DNA from 4 places in the Sinorhizobium sp. NFACC03 genome. Region 2 is predicted to be linked to each of the others. Evidence: riboswitches for the same ligand, from Rfam matches in the RefSeq annotation. Region 2 holds a riboswitch; each other region holds the start of a gene.
The links. A riboswitch is a leader RNA that binds a small molecule or an ion and turns the genes downstream of it on or off. The one in region 2 is predicted to bind thiamine pyrophosphate.
Positions count from the first base shown of each region.

Region 1 (7,376 bases), on a different contig from region 2:
GCTGGTCCGCGCGCGGCAGCAGATGCAGCAGCGTAATGGCGCCGGCACCGACGGCGATGCGCAGTTGAAGCGCGTCTTCGGGATTGCCCGGCCCGCCGATTTGCTCGCGGATACGTTCTGCACAATAACAGCTGCGCCAGGCCGTCTGTTCGAGCTCATCCGGGGATGGTGCCCGCCAGCCGGCAATCAGGCTGTCGCCGGCGAAACTCAAGACCGTGCCGCCATGCTCCTCGATATGGTTGATGAGCTCGCCCATGAAGGCGTTCAGAAGCAGGCTGACGCGTTCGGCGCCGGCAGCGCGGTCGCTTTCGGACCATTTGGCGGTCAAACGCGTAAAGCCGGAAATGTCGGCGAAAAGCAGCGAGCCGAGAAAGTCTTCCCGAGCGGGGGCAGCCGATTCCGTTGCTGCCGGGGAGGACCATTGGACCAGGGCTCCGGACAGGTAACGTTGGAACTCATATTTGCCGGCGCCACCAACCACGCAAAATTCTCCCCAAGATTTTAGAGTAACACGCCTCCTGTCTGACTGAAAGTCGACTCACGCTGATCTACGGGACCCCAGTAACGGCAAGTAAATATCTGTTTCGCGCGGCTTTCGGACGGAGTAATGTTTGCCCGATTGTTCGAGGGGGTCTCGCAACAGGAGGGGACAATGGAGGTCGACTGGGCTGGTCCGGTTGCCGCCTTGACGCGCCGCGATGTCTTGCGGCTGGTTTCGGCGGGCGTGCTTGCAAATGTGCTTTCCGGATGCCGGCATCTGCCTTTGCCCGGCGCCTGCAGTCTCAGTCATCCGATCATCGACGTCCATTGCCATTTCTTCAACGCGGCGGATGTGCCGGTGGATGGCCTGGTTCGCTACGTGGCGCTGCGGGAGAAGATGCCGGAGAAAAGGCTCTCCGCGAACGCTGAGGAGGCGAAGGGGCTGGAAAATGCCCTGGTGGTCTTTCTCGTGACAGCGCTTGGCGATGTCGCGCCCAAAGCCAAACATGAACTTGCTGTTTTAAAAAAAGGCGCGCGGCGCCTTTCCGACGCCGAGCTCGCGCGGCGCAAGGACGAGCAATTGCGCGTCGCGGTAAGGGATCTGATCGCGCGCGCAGGCGAGCAACGATCGACGTTTTCGAGGCGCAGTCTTGGCGAATCCCCTGACTATGACGGTTTGCTGCGCCAGCTCGGCGGAACTCCCGATCTGCCCCAGACATTCCAGCGGCGTTCGGGCGGCGGCGTGAGTGAAGCGGATGTCGATACCGTCGCCACCGCCGCAAAGGCGCACGACCAGATCGGAACCTATCTTTCCTTTGTCCGGCTGATGCAGGACTACCGGGGAAACCTGGCGGAAGCCTATGTCGAGATCTTCGCTTCCAAATGTCGGCTCTCTCTGATCACGCCGAGCATCCTGGACTTCGATAAATCGCTTCACGGGACATCATCGCCACAGCGCGACCAGATCGACGTCATGGACGAGGTCCAGCAGATCGTCACCAGGAAGCACGGCATCCGCATGCACAGCTTCGTCGGCTTCGATCCGCATCGGGAAGCGCAAAGGCCGGGTTCATCGCTGGCAAACGTCCAGTACGCGATCATGGAAAAGGGCTTCATCGGTGTCAAAATCTACCCGCCGATGGGCTTCAAGGCATGGGGCAATGCGGATCCGGCGATCGATGGCGCGCTGAAGCGGCTCTACGCCTGGTGTCGCGACAACGATGTGCCGATCATGGCCCATGCGGAAAACAGCATCGGGGCCGGCTGCGGCTACGGCAATCTTGCAAGCCCCGCCTATTGGAAGAAGCTGCTCGACACGAACCAGTACGATAAGCTGCGGATCAATCTCGCGCATTTCGGCGCCTTCGACGAAATCCTGCGCCCGGGGGCGCCGACAGGCGTGATGGTCTCCTGTGCCCAGGACAAGTTTTCCGGGCCGCCGACCTGGGAAGAGATCATCGGCAGGACGATCGATCACGAGCGTCGCCCGAACCTGTTTGCGGATCTGAGCTATCTCAGCGAACTGGTCAGCAGCGACGACAAGAATCTTCACACGAAGATCCGGCAGCTGTTGGACGAATGGCTTGATGATTACGACCCGGACGCCCGCCATCTCATGTTCGGCACCGACTGGTCGATGATGGCGCTGGAGAAGGACTACAACGCCTATGTTTCGAGAATAGTCGAGCAACTGACGCTCGCCAGCGTCAGCGACGAGCACCAGCAGAATATCCTCTGGAGGAACGCTTCCCGCTTTCTCGGTCTCGACCGGCCCGGCAAAACGCGCGACCGGCTTACCGCCTATTGCGACAACCACGGCCTGGGTTCGGCCTGGCTTTCAGAACTGGCGATTGCCTGAGGCAGAGCCACGGCGTCAGGTGATCCCGCTGTTTTCCTCGATCAGCGCCACGGCGCCGTGCGTGCAATCCACTCCCGCGTCCGCCCCTCTGGATCGGCATTCAGCGTGATATCGGTGACGACCGCGGCGCTGTCGGCGCCATGCTCGAAGACGCCGGCAATCCGGTCGATATTGAGGCCGCCGATCGCAACGAGCGGCAGCGGCGTGACGCGCTCCCGCCAGGCGGAGAGGCGCGGCAGCCCCTGCGGATCCCATTTCATCTGCTTCAGGATCGTCGGATAGATCGGTCCGAGCGCGACATAGTCGGGCTTGGCGGCAAGCGCCGTCTCCAGCTCCCTCTCGTCGTGGGTGCTGAGGCCGAGCTTCAGGCCGGAAGCGCGGATTGCGGCAAGATCCGCATCCGCGAGATCCTCCTGGCCGAGATGGACGAAATCGCAGCCCTCGTCGATTGCGAGGCGCCAGTAATCGTTGACGACGAGCTGGCACCCATGACGGTCACAGATCGCCTTGGCCGCGCGGATCTCATCGCGAAGCTCTGCTTCCGGACGGTCCTTGACGCGAAGCTGCACCAGTTTCACGCCGAGCGGCACCAGCCGCCCGATCCATTGGGCACTATCGACGATGAGGTAGAAGGGGTCGAGTTTCACGCGAACACCGCCTTTCCGATGACGGGCGTGGAGGGAACGGCAAAATCGCGCGGTTCGAGCATGCCCGCCTCGAAGGCATCGCGTCCGGCGTCGATTGCCCGGGCGAAGGCGGAGGCCATGAGGGCCGGTTTCGTTGCCCCGGCGACGGCGGTGTTGAGCAGAACCGCGTCGAAGCCGAGTTCCATCACTGTCGTTGCGTGTGAGGGCCGGCCGATGCCGGCATCGACGATCAGCGGCATATCCGGAAAATGGGCCCGCATGGCGCGCAGCGCCGGGATGTTCTGTGGCCCCATGGCGCTGCCGATCGGCGCGCACCAGGGCATCAGCACCTTGCATCCGGCCTCGACGAGGTGCTCGCCGACCACGAGGTCGTCGGTCGTGTAGGGGAAGACCTCGAAGCCTTCGGCGCAAAGGATGCGTGCTGCTTCGACCAGCCCGAAGACATCGGGCTGAAGCGTATCCTGATGGCCGATGACTTCGAGCTTGATCCAGTTGGTGCCGAAGACCTCGCGCGCCATCTTGGCGGTCAGCACCGCCTCCGACACCGAGTGGCAGCCGGCGGTGTTGGGCAGCACGTGCACGCCGAGCGACCGGATCAGGTCGAAGAAAGCGCCGCCCTGACGGCCGCCGGCGGTTTCGCGGCGCAGCGAAACCGTGACAATCTCGGTCGCCGACGAACGAACCGCGTCTTCGAGCGCGGCAGGCGAGGGGTAGCGGGCGGTGCCCAGAAGCAGGCGGGAACGCAGTTCCTGTCCATAAAGCGTCAGCATGTCTCAGCCTCCTTTCATCGGCGAGAGAATTTCGATCCGGTCGCGATCGCTGAGGGAACGGGCCGAGCGGTCGGCCCGGTGCACCAGCTCGCCATTGACGGCGGTGGCAAGCCAATCCCCTTCGAAGTCGAGTGCGGCCAGGAGTTCGGCAAGGGTCGTGACTGTGAGGTCGTGATCCTCGCCGTTGACGGTCAATTTCATGCGGCGTCTCCCTTCAGGTTCTGGGCAAGGGCAAGGTTCGCCGCTTCCTCGGCTAAGGCCGGTGAAAGCAGGAAGCCGTGGCGATAGAGCCCGTTGAGCGTGATGGTGTTTCCGGCGCGCATGACGCGCGGCAGATTGTCGGCAAAGGCCGGCCGGACGCCGGTGCCGGTTTCGAGAAGGCGCGCCTCGCCGAAGGCGGGGTGAAGCGCATAGGCAGCGTTCAGCAATTCCATCAGCGAACGGGCGGCAATCGGACCGCCGTCGTCGGTTTCGATCATGGTCGCGCCGCACATGAACAGACCATTGCCGCGCGGTACGATGTAGAGCGGGATGCGCGGGTGGATGAGGCGGACTGGCCGCGACAATTCCACTTCGCCGGTCTGCAGATAGAGCATCTCGCCGCGCACGCCGCGCAGGCCGGCGATGGGGCCGATCCGCGAAGCGCCGCTACAGTCGGCGATCAGATCGCTGTCGCTGCTATTATCCGCCTCGCCGATGAAGGCGACGCCGTTCTCGACGAGCTTTTGCCGCAGCAAGACAAGCGCCCGGCGCGGGTCGAGATGCGCCTCGCCGGGGAAGAACAACGCCTCTCGGAAGCGACCGGCAAGCGCCGGCTCCAGTCTCGCGATCGCTTCTCCGTCGAGCCATTCGAAGCCGGACGTGCGCGAAGCGAAGCGTTTGAGTTCGCCGACGTCTCGCGGCGGAGCGACGACGAGGGTGCCGTTGCGTGACACTTCGCCCGGAAGCGCACGGTCCCACCAGTCGATGGCGCCGATGCCGCGCGTCAGCACCGTTTCCTCGGCGCTCTCGCGTTCGCACCAGGGCGCCAGCATGCCGCCGGCAAACCACGACGCCGCCCCGCCGAAGTCCGGCTGCCGCTCGGCAACGGCCACCTCGACGCCACGGCCGATCAGCTCATGTGCCAAGGTCAGCCCGACGACGCCGGCGCCTTTGATCAGGACGCGCATGGTCAATGCGCCCAGCTACGGCGAGCCGAACGTCGGTCTGAAGGAAGCAGAATCGCGATGAAGATACGCATTGCCGAGGCTCCATTGTTGGAGACCCAGTTCGGACCGGAAGAGAGGGAAGGACGCCTTGCCGAGATCTGCTCGCGCGAACGCGAATGCGGCAGCGATGTCTGCACCGTCCCTACGCCAGTATGAACTGGATCAGGTTCAACGGGTCACTGCGCCGCGGAAGTCGCCTAGCAGAATCTCAGCCCCTTGTCGGGACACCCCTGGTGAATGCTTCAAACTGAGCGGCTGGAGCGGATTTTGTCAAGGGCTGCCGGCGTGTACCTCGCGTGCGGTTCTTCGGCTGAAAATTATCTATAAAAATTGAAAAGGCATGTGTTTTTGCGGCTCGGTGGTGTCGGTAGCGGGCATCGGTCGGGAGATCTGCGGATGGTGCGAGGCGCAAGGTCCGCAAATCTGGGCATTTGGCGGCTGCTCTCATTGCCATCAGCTGACGCCACCAAGGTGGAGATTTGCGGCATTTGCCCTTCCTGCCGCATCCGTTGAATCATATAAAAGCACGCTATGATTGAAGTGGTAGAGTGCGCTCTCCTTCTGGGTGGTTGCTTGATGGCGTGCCCGTGAAAATTATAGATAATAATGGATTCTATCTATTTTGCTTAGCCGCAAACAGGGGAGTGAACGAACATGCTGGATACAAACAGATCGACCGAGCCGACCTCCGGAGCCACCAAACCCGCCAAAACCGGTTGGAATCTGGCCGACGCGCAAAAAATCTATAATTTGCCGTTCAACGACCTTCTGTATCGTGCGCAGTCCGTTCACCGCGCCCAGTTCGACCCCAATGCCATCCAGATGAGCCGCCTGCTCTCGATCAAGACCGGCGGCTGTGCCGAAGACTGCGGCTATTGCAGCCAGTCGGCGCACTACCCGACGGGGCTGAAAGCGTCGAAACTGATGGAAGTCGAACAGGTCCTTGCAGAGGCACGGAAAGCGAGGGATGGCGGCGCGACGCGCTATTGCATGGGCGCCGCCTGGCGCAGCCCGAAGGAGCGCGACATGGAGGCGATCGTCGCCATGGTCCGCGGCGTCCGGTCGCTCGGCATAGAGACCTGCATGACGCTTGGCATGCTGACGCCGGAACAATCCGGGCGGCTCGCAGATGCCGGGCTCGATTACTACAACCACAATGTCGATACGTCGGAGCGCTTCTACGGCGAGATCATCACCACCCGCAGCTTTGCCGACCGGCTGGAAACGTTGGCAAACGTCCGCGAGGCCGGCATCAAGGTCTGCGCCGGCGGCATTCTCGGCATGGGCGAGACGGCTGACGATCGGATCTCGATGCTGGTGACGCTCGCCAATCTGCCGGTGCCCCCCGAAAGCGTGCCGATCAACATGCTGATTCCGATCCCAGGCTCGAAGCTTGCCGATGCGGCGCCCGTCGATCCGATCGATTTCGTCCGCACCATCGCACTCGCCCGCATACTCATGCCCGCGTCTCACGTCCGCCTTTCAGCCGGCCGCACCGACATGAGCGACGAGATGCAGGCACTCTGTTTCTTCGCCGGCGCCAATTCGATCTTCGTCGGCGAAACGCTGCTGACCGCCGACAACCCCGGCGAGGATCACGATGCGGCACTCTTCCGCCGCCTCGGGCTGAAGCCGATGGCGCCTACGGCAGAACCGGAAGCGGCCGAATGACCGCGGGCTTGCTCCACCGCTACGAGAAGACGCTTCACGGCCTTGAACGCAAGGAGCGCCGCCGCGAACTCGCCTCCGGCAGTGGGGTCGACTTCACCTCGAACGACTATCTGGCGCTTGCCGGTTCGCCGCGTCTCAAGGCGGCGATCATCGCGGCGATCGAGCGCGGCCTGCCGGTCGGGTGCGGTGGCTCGCGGCTGTTGCGCGGCAACCATGCGGAACATGAGGCGCTGGAGGCGGAGGCGGCCGCCTTCTTTGGCGTGGAGCGAACGCTGTTCTTCGGCAGCGGTTATGCGGCCAATGCCGCCTTGTTTTCGACGCTGCCGCAGCGCGACGACATCATCGTCCACGATAGCCTGATCCATGCGAGTGCCCATGAGGGTATCGCCGCAAGCAGGGCCGGCGCGGTCGCGGTCAAGCACAACGACGTCGACGCCTTCGCCGATGCGATCGGCACTTGGCGAAAGCGCGGCGGCATGGGACATCCGTGGATTGCCGTTGAAAGCCTCTATTCCATGGATGGCGACCGGGCGCCGCTTGCGGATCTCGCTGCACTGGCCGCGCGGCATGATGGTTTTCTGGTGGTCGACGAAGCGCATGCGACCGGCGTTTTCGGACCCGACGGCCGTGGTCTGGCCGCGGAATTGGAAGGCCGACGGAATCTCGTTGTGCTCCATACCTGCGGCAAGGCGCTCGGCGTTTCCGGCGCCCTCGTTGGCGCAAACGCCGTGCTTTGCGACTA
Region 1 covers NZ_FMXF01000028.1:30,268-37,643, forward strand. Annotated here, with positions in the region: gene BLU35_RS27010 (AAA family ATPase) at 1-481, opposite strand, end outside; gene BLU35_RS27015 (amidohydrolase family protein) at 653-2,338, shown strand; gene BLU35_RS27020 (thiamine phosphate synthase) at 2,380-2,985, opposite strand; gene BLU35_RS27025 (thiazole synthase) at 2,982-3,755, opposite strand; gene thiS (sulfur carrier protein ThiS) at 3,759-3,956, opposite strand; gene thiO (glycine oxidase ThiO) at 3,953-4,924, opposite strand; TPP riboswitch at 5,085-5,205, opposite strand; gene bioB (biotin synthase BioB) at 5,618-6,634, shown strand; gene BLU35_RS27045 (8-amino-7-oxononanoate synthase) at 6,631-7,376, shown strand, end outside.
Region 1: another riboswitch for thiamine pyrophosphate. It lies ahead of thiO (glycine oxidase ThiO); the one in region 2 lies ahead of thiB (thiamine ABC transporter substrate binding subunit).

Region 2 (7,376 bases):
AGGCCTGACTGCATCAGCATGCCGACGCCGAACTCGGTGGGCGTCAGGCCGACTTCGTTGATGAGCACGAAAGGCAACATCGTCGCCCAGGCGTAGAGCGCGCCGACCGCTCCGCCGATGACGAGCGTCGAGGTGACGAAGCGGCTGTCGCTCACCAATCGCCGATAGGCCGCAAGGATCGGCTTCAGGTGGCCCTTGGCCGGGTCGGGTGTCACGGTCTCGGCCATGAAGAACTGCACGGTGAGGCAGGCCATGGCGGCAAAGCCGACCATCAGGAAAAAGATCGACTGCCAGCCGAAAAGGCCGAGCGCCAGGCCGCCGAGGGTCGGCGACACCGCGGGCCCGAGCGCCAGCATCATGCCGATCATGTTCATGATGCGCGCCGCTTCGGTGCCGGTGAACTGGTCGCGCACGATCGCGCGCGCCACCGTCATGCCGACGGAAGCACCGATGCCCTGTACCAGGCGTCCGGCAAGCAGCACCGCGACCGACGGCGCAAAGGCAGCCATCAGGCTGCCGACGAGATAAATCGCCATGAAGATCAGCGTCGCGCGGCGGCGCCCGATGACGTCGGACAGCGTGCCGGAAACGAGCTGGGCAAAGGCGAAGCCGGCGAAATAGAGCGACAGCGTCATCTTGATCGCCGCTTCGCTCGACGAAAACGCCCGCACCAACTCCGGCATGGCCGGCGTATACAGAGCCATGGAAACAGGCCCGAGCGCCACCAGGAACGCCCCGATGATGCTGGTGCGCCGCTCGCTCATGCGACGCGTCATTGCGAGGCTCCGGACTTGTCCTCGGACTTCTCGCCAGTTTCCTTGCCGGCGAGACACGGATCAAGCTCACGCAAGTTGTCGCGCAGGATGCGCAGATTGGCGCAGAGAACCTCGCGCGTCGCCTCGTCGAGCCCGGCAGTATAGGCGTCCATCATCTCCCTGAGCCCCGTCATCAGCTCGGTGAGCAGCGGACCGGCCTTCTCGGTGATGACGACGTTCTTGGCGCGGCGATCCGCCGGATCCGGCACGCGGGCAACAAGGCCCATCGCCTCCAGCCGGTCGAGATAGGCCGAAAGCGTCATCGGCTCGATGCCCATGCGGGTGGCGATTTCGGCCTGTTTGATACCCTCTTTCAGCACCACCTGGATCAATGTGCGCGCTTCGCCGGGCGTGATGCCCAGATCCATGGCATTGACCTTGCGGTCGAAAGCCCCGCGCAAAAGGCGCGAGACATCCGTGAGCAGCATTCCGATGGTTTCGGATTCAAGTTTGAAGGGCATCAGGATCGTTCACAAATGATATAATAAGCTTTTCTTATCATATCCCCTGACGCCGTTCAACACGCCCCTGGTTGCGGCTAGCCTTCGAGCTCCTCGCGCAGCATTTCGAGCTCCAGCCATTCCTCCTCCATGCGGGCGAGATCCGCACGAAGCTTCTCCAGTTCCTGCGCGAGCTTCGCAAAGGCGTTTGGATCTTTTGTGAAAAGCTTGGGATCAGCCATCTTTTCTTCGCGCTTGGCGGCCTCGGCCTCTGCCTTGGCGATCTCCTTCGGCAGGTTTTCGAGCGCGAATTTCTGCTTGTAGGAAAGCTTGCCCTTGGCGGCCTTCGGCGCATCGGCGGCGGGTGCAGCGGCGTCGGCTTTGGCCTTTTCCGCCTTCTCTGCCTTGCGCTTCTCTTCAATCGCGCCCTTGCGCTGCGCCATCATGTCGGAATAGCCGCCGGCATACTCGATCCAGCGGCCATCCGGCTCCTCCGGGTTTGCCGGCGCGATCGTCGAGGTGACCGTACGATCGAGAAAGTCGCGGTCGTGGCTGACGAGGATGACCGTTCCGGCAAAGCCGGCGACGATCTCCTGCAAGAGGTCCAGCGTCTCGATGTCGAGGTCGTTGGTCGGCTCGTCGAGGATCAGAAGATTGGTCGCCCGCGAAAGGATGCGCGCCAGCATCAGCCGAGCGCGCTCGCCACCCGAGAGCTCGCGGATCGGCGTGCGCGCCTGTTCCGGCTGGAACAGGAAATCCTTCATGTAGCCGGTAACGTGGCGCTGCTCACCGTTGACAAGCAGGTTGTCGCCGCGCCCGTCGGTCAGGTAATGGGCCAGCGTATCGTCCAGGTTGAGGTCTTCGCGCTTCTGGTCGAGCGTCGCCATTTCGAGGTTGGTGCCGAGCTTGACGGTGCCTGTGTCCGGCTCGATCTGCCCGGTCAGCATCTTGAGGAGCGTCGTCTTGCCCGCACCGTTCGGGCCGACGAGACCGATGCGGTCGCCGCGATGCACTCGGATCGAGAAGGGCGCGACGATGGTGCGGTCACCATAGGCCTTGCTGATCTTCTCCGCCTCGATCACCAGCTTGCCGGATTCCTTGGCATCGGCTGCCGTCGCCTGCACGGTCCCCTGCGGCCCCTTGTGGCCACGATAGACCGCCCGCATGCTCTGCAGCTCGCCGAGACGGCGCATGTTGCGCTTGCGCCGGGCCGTCACGCCATAACGCAGCCAATGCTCCTCGCGCTCGATCGCCTTGCCGAGCTTGTGCTGCTCCAGTTCCTCAGCCTCCAGCACCTCGTCGCGCCAGGCCTCGAAATGGGCAAAGCCGCGATCGAGCCGGCGCGACTGGCCACGATCGAGCCAGACGGTCGCCGTCGAGACCTTCTCCAGGAAGCGCCGGTCGTGCGAGATCAGCACCAGCGCCGAACGGCTGCGGGTAAGCTCATCTTCCAGCCATTCGATCGTCGGCAGGTCGAGATGGTTGGTCGGTTCGTCAAGCAGCAGGATGTCAGGTTCCGGCGCCATGACGCGCGCCAATGCCGCACGGCGCGCCTCACCGCCCGAAAGGCGCGTCGGGTCTTCTTCGCCGGTCAGGCCCAGATGCTGCAGCAGGTAGGCGACGCGATAGGGATCGTCGCTCGGGCCGAGACCGGCTTCGGCATAGGCCTGCACCGTGTCGTAGCCGTCGAAATCCGGCGCCTGGTGCAGATAGCGGATGGTCGCTGAGGGATGGCGGAACACCTCGCCCGACTGTGCCTCTGAAAGGCCCGCGGCGATCTTCATCAAGGTCGACTTGCCCGAGCCATTGCGCCCGACAAGGCAGATGCGATCGCCCGGTTCCACTTGCAGATTGGCACCGGCAAGCAGCGGCGCGCCGCCGAAGGTCAAGAAGATATCGTCGAGTTTCAGAATTGGGGGCGCCAAGGCTCAGGCTCCGGAAAGATCATAGGGGCGGGCAAGCACGATGGCGCGTCCGCTCTTGAGGCTGAAGCGAAGGGGACCCTCCGCAACGTTGGAAACGGTTCGGGACGATCCGAACGGCAGGGTGAAATCGTCAAGCGGATAGCGCGCATTGACGATCGAAAGGCCGGTCAGCTCGGTCAATCCCAGCACGGAAAAGAGACAACCTTTCGGCAGGTCGAGATCGAGCGTGCCTGCCAGCAGCGGGTAGGCTTCTTCCTCGCCCGAGGTCATCAGCACCGAAAGCCCGCGCTCGGCAAGCGCTGCGGCCTGCAGCAGGTGCAGGAAGGCATGGTCGCTGCGGCTGCCGCCAAGCGCGCCGGCAAAGATCAGCCGATCAGCGCCGCGGGACAACGCAGCCTCGACCGCGATCTCGCCATCCGTCGCAGCCTTTGCCGCCGGGTAGGGCTCGCGTGGAACGGAGGCGAACTCGGACAGCAGGGCGTCTTCGGTCGAATCGAAATCGCCGACCCAGACATCCGGCACGACGCCGAGCAAGCGGGCATGGCGCATGCCGCCGTCAGCGGCAACGAAGCGGCTGCCGCTGAGCTGCTCTGTCAGCCGGCTGGTCACCGAGAGGGCGCCGCCAAGCAATATGGTGAAGGTCGATCGAGCCATGGCAATGCCCATAGCGCAAAGGATCGCGGAAGGAAAACGAAGAAAACCGCAAACCGCTGCGATCGCAGCAATTTGCCGAAGCCGTCAGTGTCCTTCCGGCACCGGTTCCGGGAATAGCATGCCGGCATAGATCCCGGGTGTTGAATCGGGAATTTCGATCGCGCCGGCCACGCGCTCGTAGAACTTCGCCGGGCCGACGCCACCGATGACCGCATAGCCGTAGCCCGCCTCGCGCATCGCCGTCAGGCTTGCAAGCAGCAGCGCCTCGCCGATGCCCTGCCCACGCATACCTTCATCGACGCCGGTTGGGCCGAAGAAGCCGAGCGCTGTCACGTCGTGGCAGGCAAAGCCGACGATCTTTTCGTCGTGCACCGCGACGTGCATGCGTGTCGGGGTCGAGGAGAAGGCAGCTTCCGCTTCGCCTGCCCAGCCGGCGCCAAACGTCTTTTCGATCCAGGAGACCACCAGACGGCGTTCCGGCGCCATGGCGCGACGGATGCTGATGCCTGAACCAAGCCGCGACTGGGGCTCTGCCGGAAGGGCATAAAGTCGAACTAGCATATCTGGCATGGGATTTCCTCCTTGCGGCCAAGCGTGATGGTGTCATAGCGCAGTTGCCGGTTGGCGAAAACGCCCGACAGAAAATGGGCTCGCCCCATGCGTCGCCCATTCCAAACACCGCTTGCCATGGAGCCGCCGCAGCGGTAAATCTCTTGCCGCTCTAACGGGGTGCCTCCCGACCGCATGGCGGCCGGAGGCTGAGAGGCGTCAAAACGCCAACCCGCGGAACCTGATCCGGCTCATACCGGCGGAGGGATTAGACGCGATCGCACCGATACGCCCTTTTCCCGTGCAACAACGAACTTTGGGAGAGGTGCTTCGCATGTCCAATTCATCACAGCTCAAAATACTTAGCCGGCTAGCGCTGGCCGCAAGCGCAAGCCTTGTTTTCACCGGTTATGCCGCCGCTGCCGACAAGACGCTGACCGTCTACACCTATGAAAGCTTCATCACCGAATGGGGGCCGGGCGCCAAGGTGGCGGAAGCCTTCGAAAAGACCTGCGAATGCAAGGTCAACTATGTCGGTGTTGCCGATGGCGTCGAACTCTTGACGCGCCTAAAGCTCGAGGGTGCTGCCTCGAAGGCCGACATCGTGCTCGGTCTCGACACCAACCTCGTGGCGGAAGCAAAGGCAACGGGCTTCTTCGCACCGCATGGCATCGAAGCGAAGGACCTGAAGGTGCCCGGCAACTTCTCCGACGACACCTTCCTGCCCTATGACTACGGCCATTTCGCCGTCGTCTACGACACCGAGACGCTGAAGACACCGCCGAAGAGCCTCAAGGAACTGGTCGAAGGCGACGCGTCGCAGAAGATCGTCATCGAGGACCCGCGCACCTCGACGCCGGGCCTCGGATTGCTGCTTTGGGTCAAGGCGGTCTATGGCGACGAGGCGGGTGCTGCCTGGGCGAAGCTCAAGGACCGTGTTCTGACCGTCACCCCCGGCTGGTCGGAAGCCTATGGCCTCTTCACCAAGGGCGAAGCGCCGATGGTGCTCTCCTACACCACCTCGCCCGCCTACCACATGGTCGCTGAGAACACCGAGCGCTACCAGGCGGCCACCTTCTCGGAAGGTCACTACATCCAGATCGAAGTCGCCGGCATGACCAAGAGTGCCAAGGAGCCGGAACTGGCAAAGCAGTTCCTCGCGTTCATGACCGGTCCGGAATTCCAGTCGATCATTCCGACAACCAACTGGATGATGCCGGTCGCAGCAACCAAGGAGCCGCTGCCGGACGCCTTCAACAAGCTGGTCAACCCGGAGAAGACCTTCCTGCTGCCATCGGAAGAGGTCGCGAAGAACCGCAAGGCCTGGATCGACGAGTGGCTTGCTGCCATGAGCAAGAACTGAGGCCGGATTGTTCGCACTTCGCGAAAACCGCATGACTGTTGTCGCCGGGGCGATTTGCCTCGGCGCCTTCCTGCTCTTCGTCGGCCTGGCGATCGCCGCCTTGCTCGCCCAAACCGGCGGCACGGACGAAGGCACTCTGTTCGACGCCTATATCTGGCGCGTCACCCGCTTCACGCTGCTGCAGGCAAGCCTTTCCACTCTGCTGTCCGTGCTCTTCGCGATACCGGTGGCGCGGGCGCTGGCGCGGCGGCCGCGTTTCTTCGGCCGGATCTGGCTGTTGCGGCTGATGGCGCTGCCGCTCGGCCTGCCCGTTCTCGTCGGCGCACTCGGGCTGATCGAGATCTGGGGACGCCAGGGCTTCCTCAATTCCGGCCTGCGCTGGCTCGGCCTCGAGCAACCGATCAGCATCTATGGCCTGTTCGGCATCCTGCTTGCCCATGTCTTCTTCAACATGCCGCTTGCGGCGCGCCTGTTCCTGGCCGGCCTCGAGCGCATTCCCGCCGAATACTGGCGCAGCGCTGCCAATCTCGGCATGCCCTCCCGAGCGCTCTTCCGCTTCATCGAATGGCCCGTCCTGCGCGGCCTGTTGCCGGGCGCGGCCGGCCTCGTCTTCATGCTCTGCGCCACCAGCTTCACGCTCGTGCTGACGCTTGGCGGCGGGCCCGCTGCCAGCACCATCGAGGTCGCGATCTATCAGGCGCTGCGCTTCGATTTCGATCCGCCACGCGCCATCGCGCTGTCCGGCCTGCAGATCGCCATGACCGGCGTCCTGCTTCTCATCCTCAGACGTCTGGCAACGGATCCGGAAGAGGGCATGACCGGCGGCCGAACCGTTCGACGCTTCGATGGCACAACGACAGCGGCGCTGTTCAACGATGGCGCCTGGATCATCCTGGCATTGCTCTTCCTCATCGTCCCGTTGATTGCGGTGGTCGTCTCCGGCCTGCAGGCCGATCTTCTGAAGCTCGCGCGCGATCCGAGCGTGCACCGGGCACTGATGACGAGTGCGGCGATCGCGCTCGCCTCGGCACTCGCCTCCGTCGCCATGGCGGCCGTGATGATCCGCGCCGCGGCGACGGTCACCGCGCCACGCCATGCGGGCGCGCCGGCACACGGCCTTGCCGGTGCGATCGGCGCCAGTACCTCGCTGATCCTGCTGGTGCCGCCTGTCGTGCTCGGCGCCGGCTGGTTTCTGCTCCTTCGCCCCTTCGGCGATGTCGCGCGCTTTGCGCCTGCCATCGTCGTGGCAATCAACGCCCTGATGGCGCTTCCTTTCGTCCACCGCATCCTGGCGCCGGCCATGGCGACGCACGCGGCGCGTTCCGAGCGGCTGACAGCGAGCCTCGGCATCCGCGGTTTTCATCGCCTGCGATGGATCGACCTTCCGGCGCTCCGAAGGCCACTGCTGATGGCGCTCTCCTTCGCCATGGCGCTATCGCTCGGCGATCTCGGCGCCGTCGCCCTGTTCGGCTCGCAGGACATGGTGACGCTTCCCTGGCTGCTCTATAGCCGCATGGGCAGCTACCGCACCGCCGATGCGGCCGGCCTCGCCCTCTTCCTCGGGCTTCTCTGCCTGATCTTCACCATCCTCGGCACAGCGGAAGACGTCCGCCGGCGGGAAGGACGCAAA
Region 2 covers NZ_FMXF01000006.1:3,160-10,535, reverse strand. Annotated here, with positions in the region: gene BLU35_RS10985 (multidrug effflux MFS transporter) at 1-776, opposite strand, end outside; gene BLU35_RS10980 (MarR family winged helix-turn-helix transcriptional regulator) at 773-1,276, opposite strand; gene BLU35_RS10975 (ABC-F family ATP-binding cassette domain-containing protein) at 1,354-3,180, opposite strand; gene BLU35_RS10970 (thiamine diphosphokinase) at 3,184-3,834, opposite strand; gene BLU35_RS10965 (GNAT family N-acetyltransferase) at 3,919-4,404, opposite strand; TPP riboswitch at 4,550-4,668, shown strand; gene thiB (thiamine ABC transporter substrate binding subunit) at 4,718-5,746, shown strand; gene thiP (thiamine/thiamine pyrophosphate ABC transporter permease ThiP) at 5,778-7,376, shown strand, end outside.

Region 3 (7,376 bases), on a different contig from region 2:
TGAGCGGGCTGTTGATGAAAGGCTTGCGGCCGATCCAGGTCTGAAAAGTCAATGGGAGGAAGTATCCTTCCGCTTCCAGATCGTATACGCCGATCCGCAAACGGCGTTCAAGGCGATCGATGTCGACACCATGCTCAAGGACAAAGACGTCGCCGATGCTACTTTAGCTAAAATTGCCGGTAACCCTGAGACTTTCGGTGCGCTCAACGGGAAGAGCGGAATGCTCGCGTGGCGCGCTGACAAACAGGATCGCGAACGCGCGCTTGCTAACGCACCCGCACTTTCAAGGAACCTCGAGCGCTATCTCCGGCTCCGTCGCGAGACGGAACGCAAATATCAGGCAGAGGAGCGGACTCTGCGAACGAAGCTCGCCATCGACATTCCGGTGCTCTCGTCACACGCAAAGCAGGCTCTCAAGCAAGCACAGGACGCGATTGGCCGGAGTGATGCACAAACTGCTCTCCAAGTCGCGCATGCCGACAGCCAGGTGGGGGCAGAGCTTGATCGGTTTTAAGGCCGTAACCGAGCGGTTTGGGGAGCGCACCTTTCTCGGTATCGCGGCGAGCGATGTCAACGGAGAGGTTTTCGACAACGTGGCTTCTGGGATGACCGCAATTCAAAAGGCAGATTTGCGGGCGGCTTGGAGTTTCTTGCGGACGATACAACAAGTTGCCGCCCATGAGCGGGTGTCCGTTGCACTGAAGCAAGCGGAGACGCTACGTCAAACCAGAAGCCAGGGGTTTTCTCTCAAATAACGAAGCCAGCACGATTCAGCGATGCCAGTGGTCGCCTAGCACGGAAGACTTGGACATCGTCTTCGCCCCGGCCGGATGGAAGCGATTGGAGGCAAGTGGTCGTACCGGCATTCAGCCATTGCCGCCGCTGGTTCGGCGAGCCGTGGGGATCGGTTGGGTTGTGCAGAGAGGAACACCCAAGCCCGCGATACCATGTCCTTCAGAGATGCGGCAGTCACATGGTTGCCATCGGCTACCGCTTTGGACTTTTCATCGGAGAGCCGAGATGGTCTAACGTGGGCTTGCCGCGGCCCTCCAGGGTGCGGCCCGTTATGCCCATAGCCATGGTGCCGGAGGATGTCATAGCGAGATCGCGGATTTTTGTTCATGGAGGGCGTGATGTTTCTAATCGACCGTGACCTCGAGGCGCTCAGCGCATTTCGGCGCGACCTGCATCGGCGGCCGGAGATTTCGGACGAGGAGCGGGAGACTGCGGAAACGATCGTGACGGCGCTCGGTGAGACGAAGCCGGATGCCGTTCTCACCGGCCTCGGCGGACACGGTGTGGCGGCGATCTATGAGGGGCGCGAACCGGGACCAACGGTGATGGTGCGCGCCGAGCTCGACGGGTTGCCGATCGAGGAGATCTCCGAGATCGCGCATCGCTCTCAGATCAAGGGCAACGGCCATCTCTGCGGCCATGACGGACACATGACGATCCTGATCGCGCTTGCCAAGGGGCTCGGGCGTCAGCGACCGACCAAAGGGCGGGCGATCCTGATGTTCCAGCCGGCGGAGGAAAACGGAGCGGGTGCCGCGGCCGTCCTCGCCGATCCGAAATTTGCGGAGATCAAGCCGGATCTCGTCTTCTCGCTGCACAATTTCCCCGGAATCGGCTTCGGCCATGCCGCCCTGCGCACCGGGCCGGTCAATTGCGCCTCGCGCGGCATGCGTATTTCGCTTTCCGGCAAGACGGCGCATGCCTCCACACCGGAGGACGGCATTGCCCCGACCTTTGCGATGGCCGCGCTGCTTTCCGGTCTGACGGCGCTCGGCAATAACGGGCCGCTCGACGAAAACTATACGATGGTGACGGTGACGCATGCACGGCTCGGCGAGGCGGCCTTCGGCATCAGTCCCGGCTACGGTGAGATCTGGGCGACGCTCAGGACACTGACCGACGAGCGGATGGCCGACCTCGTCGCCCGTGCGGAGGCGCTGGCCGCCACGGAGGCAGGTGTCGCGGGGCTCAAGGTTACCATCGTCTACGAGGACGTGTTCCATCAATGCAGCAATGCGGAAGTGGCCGTGACTGCGCTCGAACGCGCCATGGACGAGGAGGGCATCAGCCATGATCAGGGCGAGGGCGTGCTGCCGATGAAGGGGTCGGAGGATTTCGGGCTTTTCGGGCAGGTGGCGCCTTCAGCGATGTTTTTCCTGGGCGCCGGCGAAAACCATGCGCGGCTGCACAATCCGGACTACGACTTTCCGGATGGCCTGATCGGCATCGGCGCCAAGGTCTTCATGCGGGCGATCCGCAACGAACTGGGGTGAGGCCGGCGGACGGTCGCTTGCGCGACGGCCGTTGTGACGGCACTCTCTGAAACGGCATTCTCTGAAACGGCACTCTCTGAAATTGTGCAGTCCCGAACGGAGAGCCGTGTTGCGCCGCGTCCGGATTTGCGCTGAGGAGGAGCAGGGGATGAGGCATGCCACCTATCGCGTCGCGCTTTGCCTGGCGCTTGCCATGGCGGGGATGACAGTCACTCACGCGGCGGATATGCCCGGTGCTGATGCTACTGCCACACCGCAGCAGACCCAGGATGCCAGCCTGCAGGACTTCATCAAGGCCAATCCGGACTGCCTGGAGTTCACCGATCAATGCTCGCACTGCGCTGTCGTGAACGGCGTTGCCGAATGCTCGACGGCCGAGATCGCCTGCATCAAGCAGCAGAACCAGTGCACCAAGCGGGCGGGTCAGTAAGCCAAGGACGTAGCGGCAGAAGGTGCAGGTGACCGCGAGCTTGGCAAGGAGCCCGGAGGAGCAAGGAGGTCGAAGTGCTCGCCCAGCTTAAGCACCAGACCATCTCGAATGCTTGAGATAGCCGCACGTTGAAGGCGCCATACCCGTTCTTCCTAAAGGTGCACACGGCACGCCGGCACAATACGCGAAATTTCCGTTGTCTTGGAGGGTGCCCTTTCGATTGGCCCTTGCGTTGCCGGACAAGAAAAGTAAAGTCTCGACGTCTGTGAAGTCGAACGCTCAGACAGAAGGCTCCTTGCGCTCTCAAGGCAAAAGGGGCCTTTTTCGCTGTTGAGCACCTTGAATGCCACCGACTTCCGCATCGAGCCGACGATCGCGCACGCTGAACTCGAGCAATTGACAGCCCCTGCCACGCTCCCATAGCATTCAAGCCTGCCGAGGGGCGCACCTGACGGTGCTGAGATGGTGGTGAGCCAGACCCTTGAACCTGATCCGGATCATACCGGCGTAGGAACGGCAAGGGCCACTCTGGCACACCCGCCGCGTCTCCGCCGTTCATCCGGGTCTCCATGATTTTGGTTTGGGAGATCGTTGGTGCCTGCACATAGTTTAGAATATGGCGACGAAGAATTCCGGGGGGCGGGACGACCGACCCATCGGCTCAATCTGTCGGATTCTTCGAGGTTGCATGGAAGACCCACCTCAGTTTGCGCGTGCTTGAGCCTGTGGCTTGAGAGCGCGTTTGCCATATTTGGACCCGCTTCCACATTTCAGCGGAGCCAGGCATGACCTCCATCGCCGTTACTATTGCTGGTTCGGATTCCGGTGGGGGGGCCGGCATCCAGGCGGATCTGAAGACGTTTTCGGCGCTCGGCGTCTATGGTGCCAGTGTGATCACGGCCGTCACCGCGCAAAACACCAGATGTGTTACGGCCGTTGAGGATATCTCTCCGGCTGTCGTTACAGCTCAGATCGATGCTGTGTTTTCGGATCTCGCGGTTGGCGCTGCGAAGGTCGGAATGGTGTCCCGCCAGGAGACCATTGCTGCGATCGCGACCGGCCTGAAGCGATACGGGCATTTAGCAGTCATCGATCCGGTGATGGTCGCCACTTCAGGGGACATTTTGTTACGTCCGGATGCGATCGCGACGCTCAAAGAGGAATTGCTGCCGCTTGGGCTTATCGTGACGCCCAACCTGCCCGAAGCGGCTCTGTTGACGGGCCGCGCGATTGCCGAGAACGAGACGGAAATGGCCCGGCAGGCGGAGATGCTCCTGAAGCTTGGTGCGCGCGCCGTGCTGATGAAAGGCGGGCATGCCAAGGCCGATGAAGCGGCTGATATCCTCTTTAACGGGGACACTTCCTTGCGCCTGTCGCGCCCGCGGGTTGAGACGACAAACGATCATGGCACCGGCTGCACATTGTCTGCCGCAATCGCCGCCGGTCTTGCCCGTCGGCAGACGCTTCAAGACGCGGTCATCGCCGCCAAGACCTATCTGCATGAGGCGCTTGTTGCTGCATCGGCGCTCAAGATCGGGCAGGGCCGGGGACCGGTTCACCACTTCCACCAGTGGTGGAGCCCTAGCGGCGATTGATGGCGCTGCGGAGCCGTGCGCCGGCTCGGCCGTCCAAGTTCACGTCTAAAAAGGCAGGTCATTCGATTGTTTAAAGGCAATGGAATGACCTGAGGCGGGAAGTCCGTCGCCTGCAGATGCGGGTGCCGGTCGCTCGTTTCGGTTCAGGCCACCGCGGCGCTGGGGTGAACCGGCTGCTCCTCCTTGAGCAGTTTCCGATAAAGCGCGACATGTTCGCGGCCGCAGTCGACATGGCTCATCGGGCGCCTGAGCGTTGCCCTAAGGTTGTCCCATGACCCTGGTGTGCTCAGAACGTCGATCAGTCGATCCGCAAGGTCCTGTGCGCTGCCGGTCCGGAAATGATAGCCGTCCAGCCGATCGCGGACCTTCTCGGCCATGCCGCCGATGTCGGAGCAAATGATCGGCCTGCCATGGTGAAGCGCCTCCTGGATCACGATCGGTGAGTTTTCCCACCAGACCGAGGGCATCACAACCCAATCGACCGATCGCATCAGCCTCGGCATGTCCTGGTTCTGGTAGGAGCCGTAAAAGCGGACGCGACGGCCGGCGTCCTCGAACAGTTTCGCGACCCGGTCCTGATACTCGGTCGGCTGACGCTCGAGGTTGGCGCCGAAGATCATCAGCGTTGAATCGTCGCCCCAGATATCGTCGGGCACACGCGATACCGCGTCGATCAGCACGTGAACGCCCTTGAAGGGCGTCATCTGCCCGAAATAGGCAAAACGATTGCGACGTGCCGTCGGCGCAGGCAATTCACGCGCGGGCGTCTTTTCACCCAGGACGATGCCGTTTTCGATCACGAAGATCTTCTCGGCAGCGATGCCCCACTCGACATAGCGATTGGCAAGAAAAGCACTTGGGGCGATGAAGGCGTCGGCAAGGTTCAGCATGCCCCGCACGAACTGCTCACGCCGTACGAAACGCGAAACCGGGATTTCGGGAAAGCACGTATGGCAGCTGATTGGCGAAGCGCCGTTGCAAAGCTGACCCGAGGGCCGCTTCACCATTTGTCCGTGGTTGTGACAGATCGGCAGGTACTCGTGGAAGGTCACGACGATGCGTGCTTTCGGCAGGGCGTCACGCACCGCATAAAGCGCTTCCAGCCCGAAGCCGATGATGTGGTGGAAGTGGACGATGTCCGGCTTGATGTCTCCCACAAAGCGCAAGAGGTCGCGGCGGATCGCGTCGGTATCGCCGTTGGACAGGAAGAAATGATCAAAGTCCTCGGCATGATAGAGCACTTCGTCCATCGCCAGGCGAAGGCTCATCAGCGCCGACGCGCCGTGGCGCGGCACGGGATTGCCGACGCGGGCAAGGTAGATCGATTCAATACCCGGCAGGCCGTTCAATGCCTTGTGCAAGCCATGGGAGGCGATCTCGGCGCCACCCAATGAATGGGTCGGGTGGCCGTGCGAGACGACCAGCACGCGGAGTTTCTCACTCATGCCGAAACCTCATTGTGGGTCGTGGTGTCTGGCTCGACGGTCTGGATCCAGCGGCCACGGAAGAGCGTCTGATCGACACGCTCCACGTACCTGGCCGTGGCTGCCGAAACGGCACCAGACGCCTCATCCGACCCGAGCATCTGCAAGGCGGGCAGCCAATAGGATTCGTAGCCCCTACGGCTCAGCCTCAAGGCAAGATCCAGCCCATTGAAAGACGCACCGAGATAGGCCGGCGAAGGGCCGGTATCGTCGAGAAGCGCCTTGCGGGGCATGATGCAGCACTCGAGCGACGCGGTCGCCACCCGGGTCAGCTTCAGGCGGTTCACAGCGCCGACGGGATAGCCGGCATAGCGGCTCGACTGCAGATGATCCGCGCGATCGAGCGACGAACTGCCGGCCCAGCGGATCGAATGATCCTCATAGGCAAGGGTCGGCGAGATGATGCTTCCGCTTTTTGCCTCATAGTTCGCAACGAGCGTCTGGTACCAACCGGGATTGGCCGGCGTAAGGGAAGCAGACAGCAGGATGACGGTCTCATTGTCGATGGCCCGCGCCGCAGTCCGCGCCAGGTCGCTGGCATCGCCTGAACCTTCGACGGACAAAAGGCGCAGCGGTAAGCGATAGAATTCCGCAAGCCGCCGGATGCCGGCGGCGCGCCGGCGAAACTGTTCCGATTGCAGGACGAGTACGATCGGTGCCTGCCGCGTATGCGGATCGAGTGCCAGAAGGCCCAACAGGGCGGCAAAATCCTCCTCGGCCTCTCCCACGGCGACAAGGATTGCCGCCCCCACAGCCTCACCGAAGCGGCCAATGTCTATGACGGTCTCGATGGTTGGTGCGCCCGCGCGAGCAGCATCGAGGAACGGAACGATCTGGCGATCGACGATATCGGGCAAGGCCCAACTGGTCGGATCGATAGCATTCAGCAGCCGCAGCGTCGAGTGTCTTGCCGACAGCCGTGTCGGGTGAAGCGGCATATAGGCGCGACGAGAATCGCGAAGGGTGATTTCGAGGTGAAGGGGTGCTGCCGGATCGCCGACGAGGCCATCCGCGAAAGCGATGAAACCGTGCGAACGGCGATGTCCGGATATCGCGCCCTTGAATTCCGGGCGGTCCACGAAGGCATCTTCGACGTCCAGCCGCTCCGTGCGGGTCCAGCCGCCATCAAGACGCGCTTCAGTGCGCCCCCGACGCAGCCGAACGCTTTGCACATGATCGTCCGGATCAAGCATCCAGCCCGAGATCAGGAAGGCGCCTTCATCGCCCTGATAGAGTGCGTCGACACCGAGCCGGACCGGAACGGGGAGACTTGAGATCGTTTCTGTACCGTCAAAGCCGTTGGCTGCTTCGCGCAGGCGCAACAGCACCTGCGGCGAGCTCTGGCTTTGGAGCAGCATCGCGCGAAGATGACCTGGCGTTTCAAGGGGGCCAGCAACGAACTTTCGCTCGTGGACCGGTGCATAGCGCCAGGCGCCACGCCCACGATAGAAAATGCCCTGGATGTCACGCGCCCGCGGCAGATCATCCGCAGACAGGAGGCCCAGGAAGCCGACCGCATCTTCCGGTGCGTCGTTGCGCGGGAAAACCGCGATGCTGCACTCGGCGACCGATGCGTTTT
Region 3 covers NZ_FMXF01000007.1:8,439-15,814, forward strand. Annotated here, with positions in the region: partial or broken gene BLU35_RS12215 (BID domain-containing protein) at 1-755, shown strand, start outside; gene BLU35_RS12220 (amidohydrolase) at 1,134-2,288, shown strand; gene BLU35_RS12225 (hypothetical protein) at 2,437-2,718, shown strand; TPP riboswitch at 3,147-3,249, shown strand; gene thiD (bifunctional hydroxymethylpyrimidine kinase/phosphomethylpyrimidine kinase) at 3,504-4,313, shown strand; gene BLU35_RS12235 (glycosyltransferase family 4 protein) at 4,457-5,758, opposite strand; gene BLU35_RS12240 (hypothetical protein) at 5,755-7,376, opposite strand, start outside.
Region 3: another riboswitch for thiamine pyrophosphate. It lies ahead of thiD (bifunctional hydroxymethylpyrimidine kinase/phosphomethylpyrimidine kinase); the one in region 2 lies ahead of thiB (thiamine ABC transporter substrate binding subunit).

Region 4 (7,376 bases), on a different contig from region 2:
TGCCATTTTCACCATTCCCGCCGCCGACATCGTCGTCCGCATGGGCGGCGGAAATCCAGGAAAAACCCGTGGCAAAACTCCCGCTGTCGTCGAGGCGTGGCAGAACTCCAGCGAGTGCCACAAGGCCGCCTATCGACAGGGCCGTCAGTCTCAGCAGGCGTGTCCTCAAGTCATTCTCCTCGTAAACGGCGTTTTTTTCGTCGTCGTGCAAGAGCGCCGCAGAGGACGGCAGCTTGGCGTGAATGACGGGTCCGCCGGCGGCGACTTTTGCGTGAACCTTACATATCGTTCAACCGATAAGGGGGCAAGCTATTCCCCCAGGGCCTAGCATCCGCCTTGCCGTCGGAAGGGACTACGAGGCGTCCCTCCCGACGTGTGCGCTTTAACTCTGAGCTTCGACCTCAGCGACCGGCATATAGAGGTCGCCACCCTCGCGGTATTTCGCGGCCATTGCCTCCAGCCCCTCCTTCTGTGCCTCGGCGCGGATGTCGTGCGAGATCCGCATCGAGCAGAACTTCGGGCCGCACATCGAGCAGAAATGCGCGACCTTGTGCGCCTCCTTCGGCAGCGTCTCGTCGTGGAAGTTGCGGGCCGTCTCCGGGTCGAGGGAGAGGTTGAACTGGTCCTCCCAGCGGAACTCGAAGCGGGCGCGCGAGAGAGCGTCGTCGCGCACCTGGGCGGCCGGGTGACCCTTGGCGAGATCGGCGGCGTGGGCGGCGATCTTGTAGGTGATGACGCCGACCTTGACGTCGTTGCGATCGGGCAGGCCCAGGTGTTCCTTCGGCGTGACGTAGCAGAGCATGGCGGTGCCGAACCAGCCGATCATCGCAGCGCCGATGCCGGAGGTGATGTGATCGTAGCCCGGTGCGATGTCGGTCGTCAGCGGGCCGAGCGTGTAGAACGGCGCCTCGCCGCAGACGGCGAGCTGCTTGTCCATGTTCTCCTTGATCTTGTGCATCGGCACGTGGCCGGGGCCTTCGATCATCACCTGACAATCCTTGGCCCAGGCGATCTTCGTAAGTTCGCCGAGCGTCTCCAGTTCGGCGAATTGCGCGGCGTCGTTGGCGTCGGCGATCGAGCCGGGGCGCAGGCCGTCGCCGAGCGAGAAGGAGACGTCATAGGCGCGGCAGATGTCGCAGATCTCCTCGAAATGCTCGTAGAGGAAGCTTTCCTTGTGGTGATGCAGACACCACTTGGCCATGATCGAGCCGCCGCGGGAGACGATGCCGGTGACGCGATCGACGGTGAGCGGGATGTAGTGCAGGCGTACGCCAGCATGGATGGTGAAATAATCGACGCCCTGTTCGGCCTGCTCGATCAGCGTGTCGCGATAGACCTCCCAGTTGAGGTCCTCGGCAATGCCATTGACCTTTTCCAGAGCCTGGTAGAGCGGCACGGTGCCGATCGGCACCGGTGAATTGCGGATGATCCATTCGCGGATGTTGTGGATGTTGCGGCCGGTCGAAAGGTCCATAACCGTATCGGCGCCCCAGCGCGTCGCCCAGACCATCTTCTCGACCTCCTCGGCCATCGACGAAGTGACAGCGGAGTTGCCGATATTGGCGTTGATTTTCACCAGGAAGTTCCGCCCGATGATCATCGGCTCGGATTCCGGATGGTTGATGTTGGCGGGCAGGATCGCTCTGCCGCTGGCGATTTCCTGGCGCACGAACTCCGGTGTCACATGGTCGGGGATATGGGCGCCGAAGCTTTCGCCGTCGCGAGCTATCGCGCGTGCCGCATCGCGGCCGAGGTTCTCGCGGATCGCCACGAACTCCATCTCCGGCGTGATGATGCCGGCGCGGGCGTAGGCAAGCTGCGTTACCGCCTTGCCGCCAGTCGCCTTGAGCGGCGCGTGCTGGAACGGGAAGGTCGGCGTCAGCCGGTCGCCGCTGGCAAAACCGTTGTCTTCAGGACGGACGATGCGCCCCTCGTAGGTTTCCACGTCGCCGCGCCCGACGATCCAGTTGCGACGGAGTCGCGGCAGCCCCGCCTCGATGCTGATCTCCGCATCGTCGGCGGTATAGGCGCCGGAGGAATCGTAGACGGTAACCGGCGGCTCGCCGGAGGTCGGGTGCAGCGCGATCTCGCGCATCGGCACGCGGATATCCGGGTGGAGGATGCCTGATTTGTGGACCTTGCGGGAGGCGGGAAGCGGGCCTTGGGTGACCGTGAGAGGGGTGGGCTTTGTGGCAATATTCATGACGAGGCTCCAAGTTTGCGATTGGAGACCCAGTTCTGATGCCGGAAGGATGAAAGACGCTCCGCCAGGTGCTGGACGCACGGAATCCTGGCTTCGATATCTGCACCGTCCCTACGCCAGTATGAACTGGATCAGGTTCAACGGGTCACTGCGCCACAGCCGGTAAGCCGGCCATCCAGCAGAATCTCAGCCCCTTGCGGGACCCCCCTGGTGAATGCCCAAGAGATAGCCATCGAACGGCACGGGTCGTCAAGCGCGAATTCGCCCGTCGACAAAGATGCAATTTCTGGGTGTATTTTGGCCGCCGACGAGAGTTAGCTGCCGGATTTTTCCGGAACGCCGCGCTCCGCATAGTCGGCTCGGTTGATGCCGTGGCGCTGGAGCTTGTCGTAGAATGTCTTGCGCGGAATACCGAGCGCCTCGATCGTCGCCTTGACGTCGCCGCGCTGGGCGCGAAGCACTTCCTTCAGGATCTCTGCCTCGTAGCGTTCGAGCCGTTCCGGTAGCGCGAAACCCGGCTGTTCTGCTGGCGCAACCGGCTGTCCCAGCGGGCCTTCGACGCCGAGCGCCACGCGTTCGGCAAAATGTGAGAGTTCGCGCACATTGCCGGGCCAGGCATGGGTCATCAGGTGTTGCTGCACTGCCGGCGAGACGTGAGGCACGTCGCGCCTGAAGCGCTCCGCCGCCCGCGTCAGGAAGTGCGAAAAGAGCAGCGGGATATCATCGCGGCGCTCGCGCAACGGCGGGATCGACAGCGTCACGACATTCAACCGGAAGTAAAGGTCCTCGCGGAAGTCGCCGCGCTGGGCCGGGTCGCTGAGGTCGATCTTGGCGGCGGCGATGACGCGGATATCGACGGGGCGCACCTGGTTGGTGCCGAGTGGCGTGATCTCGCGGGCTTCGAGAACGCGCAGCATCTTGACCTGGGTCGCCGGCGGCATCGCCTCGATCTCGTCGAGGAATAGCGTGCCGCCGCTCGCGTGTTCGATACGGCCCACACGCTTCTTCAGGGCGCCGGTGAAGGCACCCTGTTCGTGGCCGAAGAGTTCGCTTTCGATCACCGTTTCCGGTAGCGCGCCGCAGTTCAGCGCCACGAAATTGCCGTCGCGGCGCCGGCTCCAATTGTGGAGTAGCGTCGCAACGACCTCCTTGCCGCTGCCGGTTTCACCGGCGACAAGCACATCCACATCGGTATCGGCAATGTGTCGGATCGTCTGGCGCAAGCGCTCCATGACCGGCGTCTGGCCGATCAGCGGCAGGCTGCTGCCGGCCGTTTCGGCCGCCCGTTTGAGCGCGCGGTTCTCCATGACGAGCCGTCGCTTTTCGAGCGCGCGGCGCACGCTCTGCACCAGTCGGTCGGCGGCAAAAGGTTTTGGGATGAAGTCGTAGACGCCATCCTGCAGCGCTTGAACTGCCATCGGGATGTCGCCGTGGCCGGTCACCAGAATAACCGGCAGGTCCTTGTCGAAGGTAGCGATGCGGCGAAAGAGTGCCAGGCCGTCGATGCCGGGCATGCGGATATCGCTGACCACGATGCCGTCGAAATTGGCGTCGAGGGTCTCGAGCGCTTCGGCGCCGCTCGCATGCGAGGTGACGGCAAGACCGGCAAGCTCCAGCGTCTGCGTCATCGCCTTGCGCAGATCGTTGTCGTCGTCGATGAGGCAGACGGACGGCTGCATCGCTCAGGCCCTCTTCAGGCGAACCGTGAAGACGGTGCCCTTGTCGCTGGTTTCGACTGATATCTCGCCGCCATAGTCGGCGACGATCTCCTGGGAGATGGCGAGTCCAAGGCCGAGCCCTTCGTCCTTCGAGGTGTTGAAGGGGGTGAACAGGTCCTCGCGGATATGCTGTGGGATGCCGGGGCCGTTGTCGGAAACGACAAGCAAGACCGTGTCGGAGGGACCTTCCTCACAGCGCACGCGGATCTCGGCATCGCTGCGCTCGCCGAGTGCCTCCAAGGCATTTTGCAGGAGATTGATCAGGACCTGTTCAAGACGGATGCGGCTGCCGAACACGCTGAGCCCGTTTTCCGGCAGGTTGATGACGATGGCATCCATGCGGCCGGCAAAGCGGCTGCGCAAGAGCATCAAGGCGCCCTCGATCACCTCGCGCATCGGTGTCGGCTCTGCGACGAAGCGGCCCTTGCGGGCGAAGCTGCGGAGCTCGTCTGTGATCGTGCCGACCCTTTCGGTCAGCTCGGCAATGCTGACGAGGTTCTCGACCGCCGTTTGCTGCTGCCCCCGGTCGAGGAAGGTGCGGGCATTGTCGGCATAGGCGCGGATGGTCGCGACCGGCTGGTTGATCTCGTGGGCGACGCCGGCGGCCACCTGGCCGAGGATCGCCAGCCGGTTTGCCTGGACCAGTTCCTGCTGCACCGCCTGCAGCTTCTCGCCGGTGCGCCGGTGGTCGGCAATCTCCGTTTCGAGATGATCGCGCGCAAGGCTGAGGTCATGGGTGCGCTCCGCCACGCGGCGCTCCAGTTCATCGCGTGCAGCACGCTCCCTTGTCGCAACCAAGGTCAGGGCCTGGCGGCGACGCAGGAGAAAGGCTGCAAGCGCGAGCAGCGGCACGATCACGGCCAGCGCAATCAGCCGGGCCTCGCGGGTTGCCGCCGAGACCGCACCATCCAATGGCGCCAATTGCTCCAGCCGCCAGCTCGTGGTCGGAACCATGGTTTCGACCCGCAGGAATCGTTGCTCGCTGTCGCCCGGCAGTAGCGCCCGCAATTCGCTGGAACCGTCGCTCGTGGGTTCGATGTCGCGGAACGGCAGCGGCAGCAGCGAGGCGTCGCCGAATTGCAGGCTGTCGCGGATCGCGGCCACCCGGTCGCGCGGAATGGTTCTGGTCGTCATGAAGCGCCAGGACGGGAAACTGGTAATGAGTACGATGCCACGCCGGTCGGTGACATAGACAGGCTTGCCGGAAGCGAGCCATTCAGCTTCTACATCGTCGAATTCAAGCTTGGCGACGACGACGCCGATCGGGGCACCGGGGCCTTGGACCCGCCGAGAGATGTAGAGACCCGGCCGCTTGCTGACGGTGCCCATGGCGAAGTGCTCGGCCTTGCCGTCGCGCATCGCCATGCGGAAATATTCGCGGAAGGCGTAGTCGTTGCCGACGAAGCTCGTCGGCTCACGCCAATTGCTGGCGGCGATCGCAACGCCGTCGTTGCCGATCACATAGATGACGGCGGCGTCCGTGTTGGCGGCAAGTGCCTGCAGTTTCTCGTTCAGCCGCTGCAGCGCCTGATCGTTGTGGGTCGAAAGCGCTGCCTTCACTTCGACGTCGTCGGCCAGCACCAGCGGCGTCGAGCGTTGGCGTTCGAGCACGGCGCGCAACAGCGACGCCTTCAGATTGGCATCGATCCGGCTTTGGGCATCGACCGTTTCGAGTGCCCGGTTGCGCCCATATTCGCCGGCAAGCAGGAGGGCGGCGACAAGCAGGGCGATGGCGAAGCCGGCGAACACCAGCCAGGTGCGGCGCATCGACCGGTCGAGATCTGCCAGATTGAGGGGGGCGGATAAGGCATTGAACATGGCGCGATTGTGCATTTTTTCGCTCAGACTTCCAGGTGACCTGTGCGGAAATCCGCTCAACTCTTTGTGCGTGTCGAACCGTATGAACGAAACATCCACGTCGATTCAAGGGCTTGGCTCTCGCCGCAGAGAATTGGCACGCCCGTTGCAAATGACATCCTCATGACAGCCCGAGCTGTCGCGCATCGGAAATTGACCCGGGAGGCCCGGCATGACGCCGGACTGGGTCCAGTGGAGGATATCATGATTATCGACCAATCCGCGGAACCGCGCGGCAAGACACCTTTCTATCGTCATCTCTATGTCCAGGTGCTGGCGGCGATCGCGGCGGGCATCCTGCTCGGCCATTTCTATCCGTCGCTCGGCACCGAGTTGAAGCCGCTCGGCGATGCCTTCATCCGCCTTGTCAAGATGATCATTGCGCCGGTCATCTTCCTGACGGTCGCGACCGGTATTGCCGGCATGACCGATCTCGCCAAGGTCGGCCGCGTCGCCGGCAAGGCGATGATCTACTTCCTGACCTTCTCGACGCTCGCGCTGATCATCGGCCTGATCGTCGCCAATGTCGTGCAGCCGGGCGCCGGCATGCACATCGATCCCGCCTCGCTCGACGTCAAGGCCGTGACGACCTATGCCGAGAAGGCACATGAGCAGACGATCACCGGCTTCCTGATGAACATCATCCCGACGACGCTGGTCGGTGCCTTTGCCGATGGCGACATCCTGCAGGTGCTGTTCATCTCCGTGCTCTTCGGTCTCGCGCTGGCGATGGTCGGCAACAAGGCTGAGCCGGTCGTCGATTTCCTGCACGCGCTGACGCTGCCGGTCTTCAAGCTCGTCGGCATCCTGATGAAGGCCGCTCCGATCGGCGCCTTCGGCGCCATGGCATTCACCATCGGCAAATACGGCGTTGCCTCGATCGCCAATCTGGCGATGTTGATCGGCACCTTCTACTTGACGTCCTTCCTCTTCGTCTTCCTGGTTCTCGGCGCCGTCGCCCGCTACAATGGCTTCTCGATCATCGCGCTGATCCGCTACATCAAGGAAGAACTGCTGCTGGTTCTCGGCACATCCTCGTCGGAAGCGGCACTGCCGGGCCTGATGAGCAAGATGGAAAAGGCCGGCTGCAAGCGCTCGGTCGTCGGCCTGGTCATCCCGACCGGCTACTCCTTCAACCTCGACGGCACCAACATCTACATGACGCTTGCGGCCCTCTTCATCGCCCAGGCCATGGACATTCCACTGTCGCTCGGCGACCAGGTGCTGCTGCTGCTCGTCGCCATGCTGAGCTCCAAGGGTGCTGCCGGCATCACCGGCGCCGGTTTCATCACGCTGGCCGCAACGCTCTCGGTCGTTCCCGCCGTTCCGGTCGCCGGCATGGCGCTGATCCTCGGCATCGACCGCTTCATGTCGGAATGCCGTGCGCTCACCAACTTCGTCGGCAATGCGGTCGCGACGATCGTCGTTGCGAAGTGGGAAGGTGAACTCGATGAAGCGCAGATGGCAGCTGTCCTCGGCGGTCGCGCGCCTGCCGCCCTTCCGCAGCCGGCATTGCAGCCGGCCGAATAAGGTTGCCTCCCAAGGCATGACTGCCTAAGCGCAGTCCGAACGCGGCCCGTGGAAACACGGGCCGCGTC
Region 4 covers NZ_FMXF01000035.1:14,582-21,957, forward strand. Annotated here, with positions in the region: gene BLU35_RS29350 (hypothetical protein) at 1-328, shown strand, start outside; gene thiC (phosphomethylpyrimidine synthase ThiC) at 383-2,203, opposite strand; TPP riboswitch at 2,294-2,422, opposite strand; gene BLU35_RS29360 (sigma-54-dependent transcriptional regulator) at 2,518-3,882, opposite strand; gene BLU35_RS29365 (sensor histidine kinase) at 3,886-5,754, opposite strand; gene BLU35_RS29370 (dicarboxylate/amino acid:cation symporter) at 5,983-7,308, shown strand.
Region 4: another riboswitch for thiamine pyrophosphate. It lies ahead of thiC (phosphomethylpyrimidine synthase ThiC); the one in region 2 lies ahead of thiB (thiamine ABC transporter substrate binding subunit).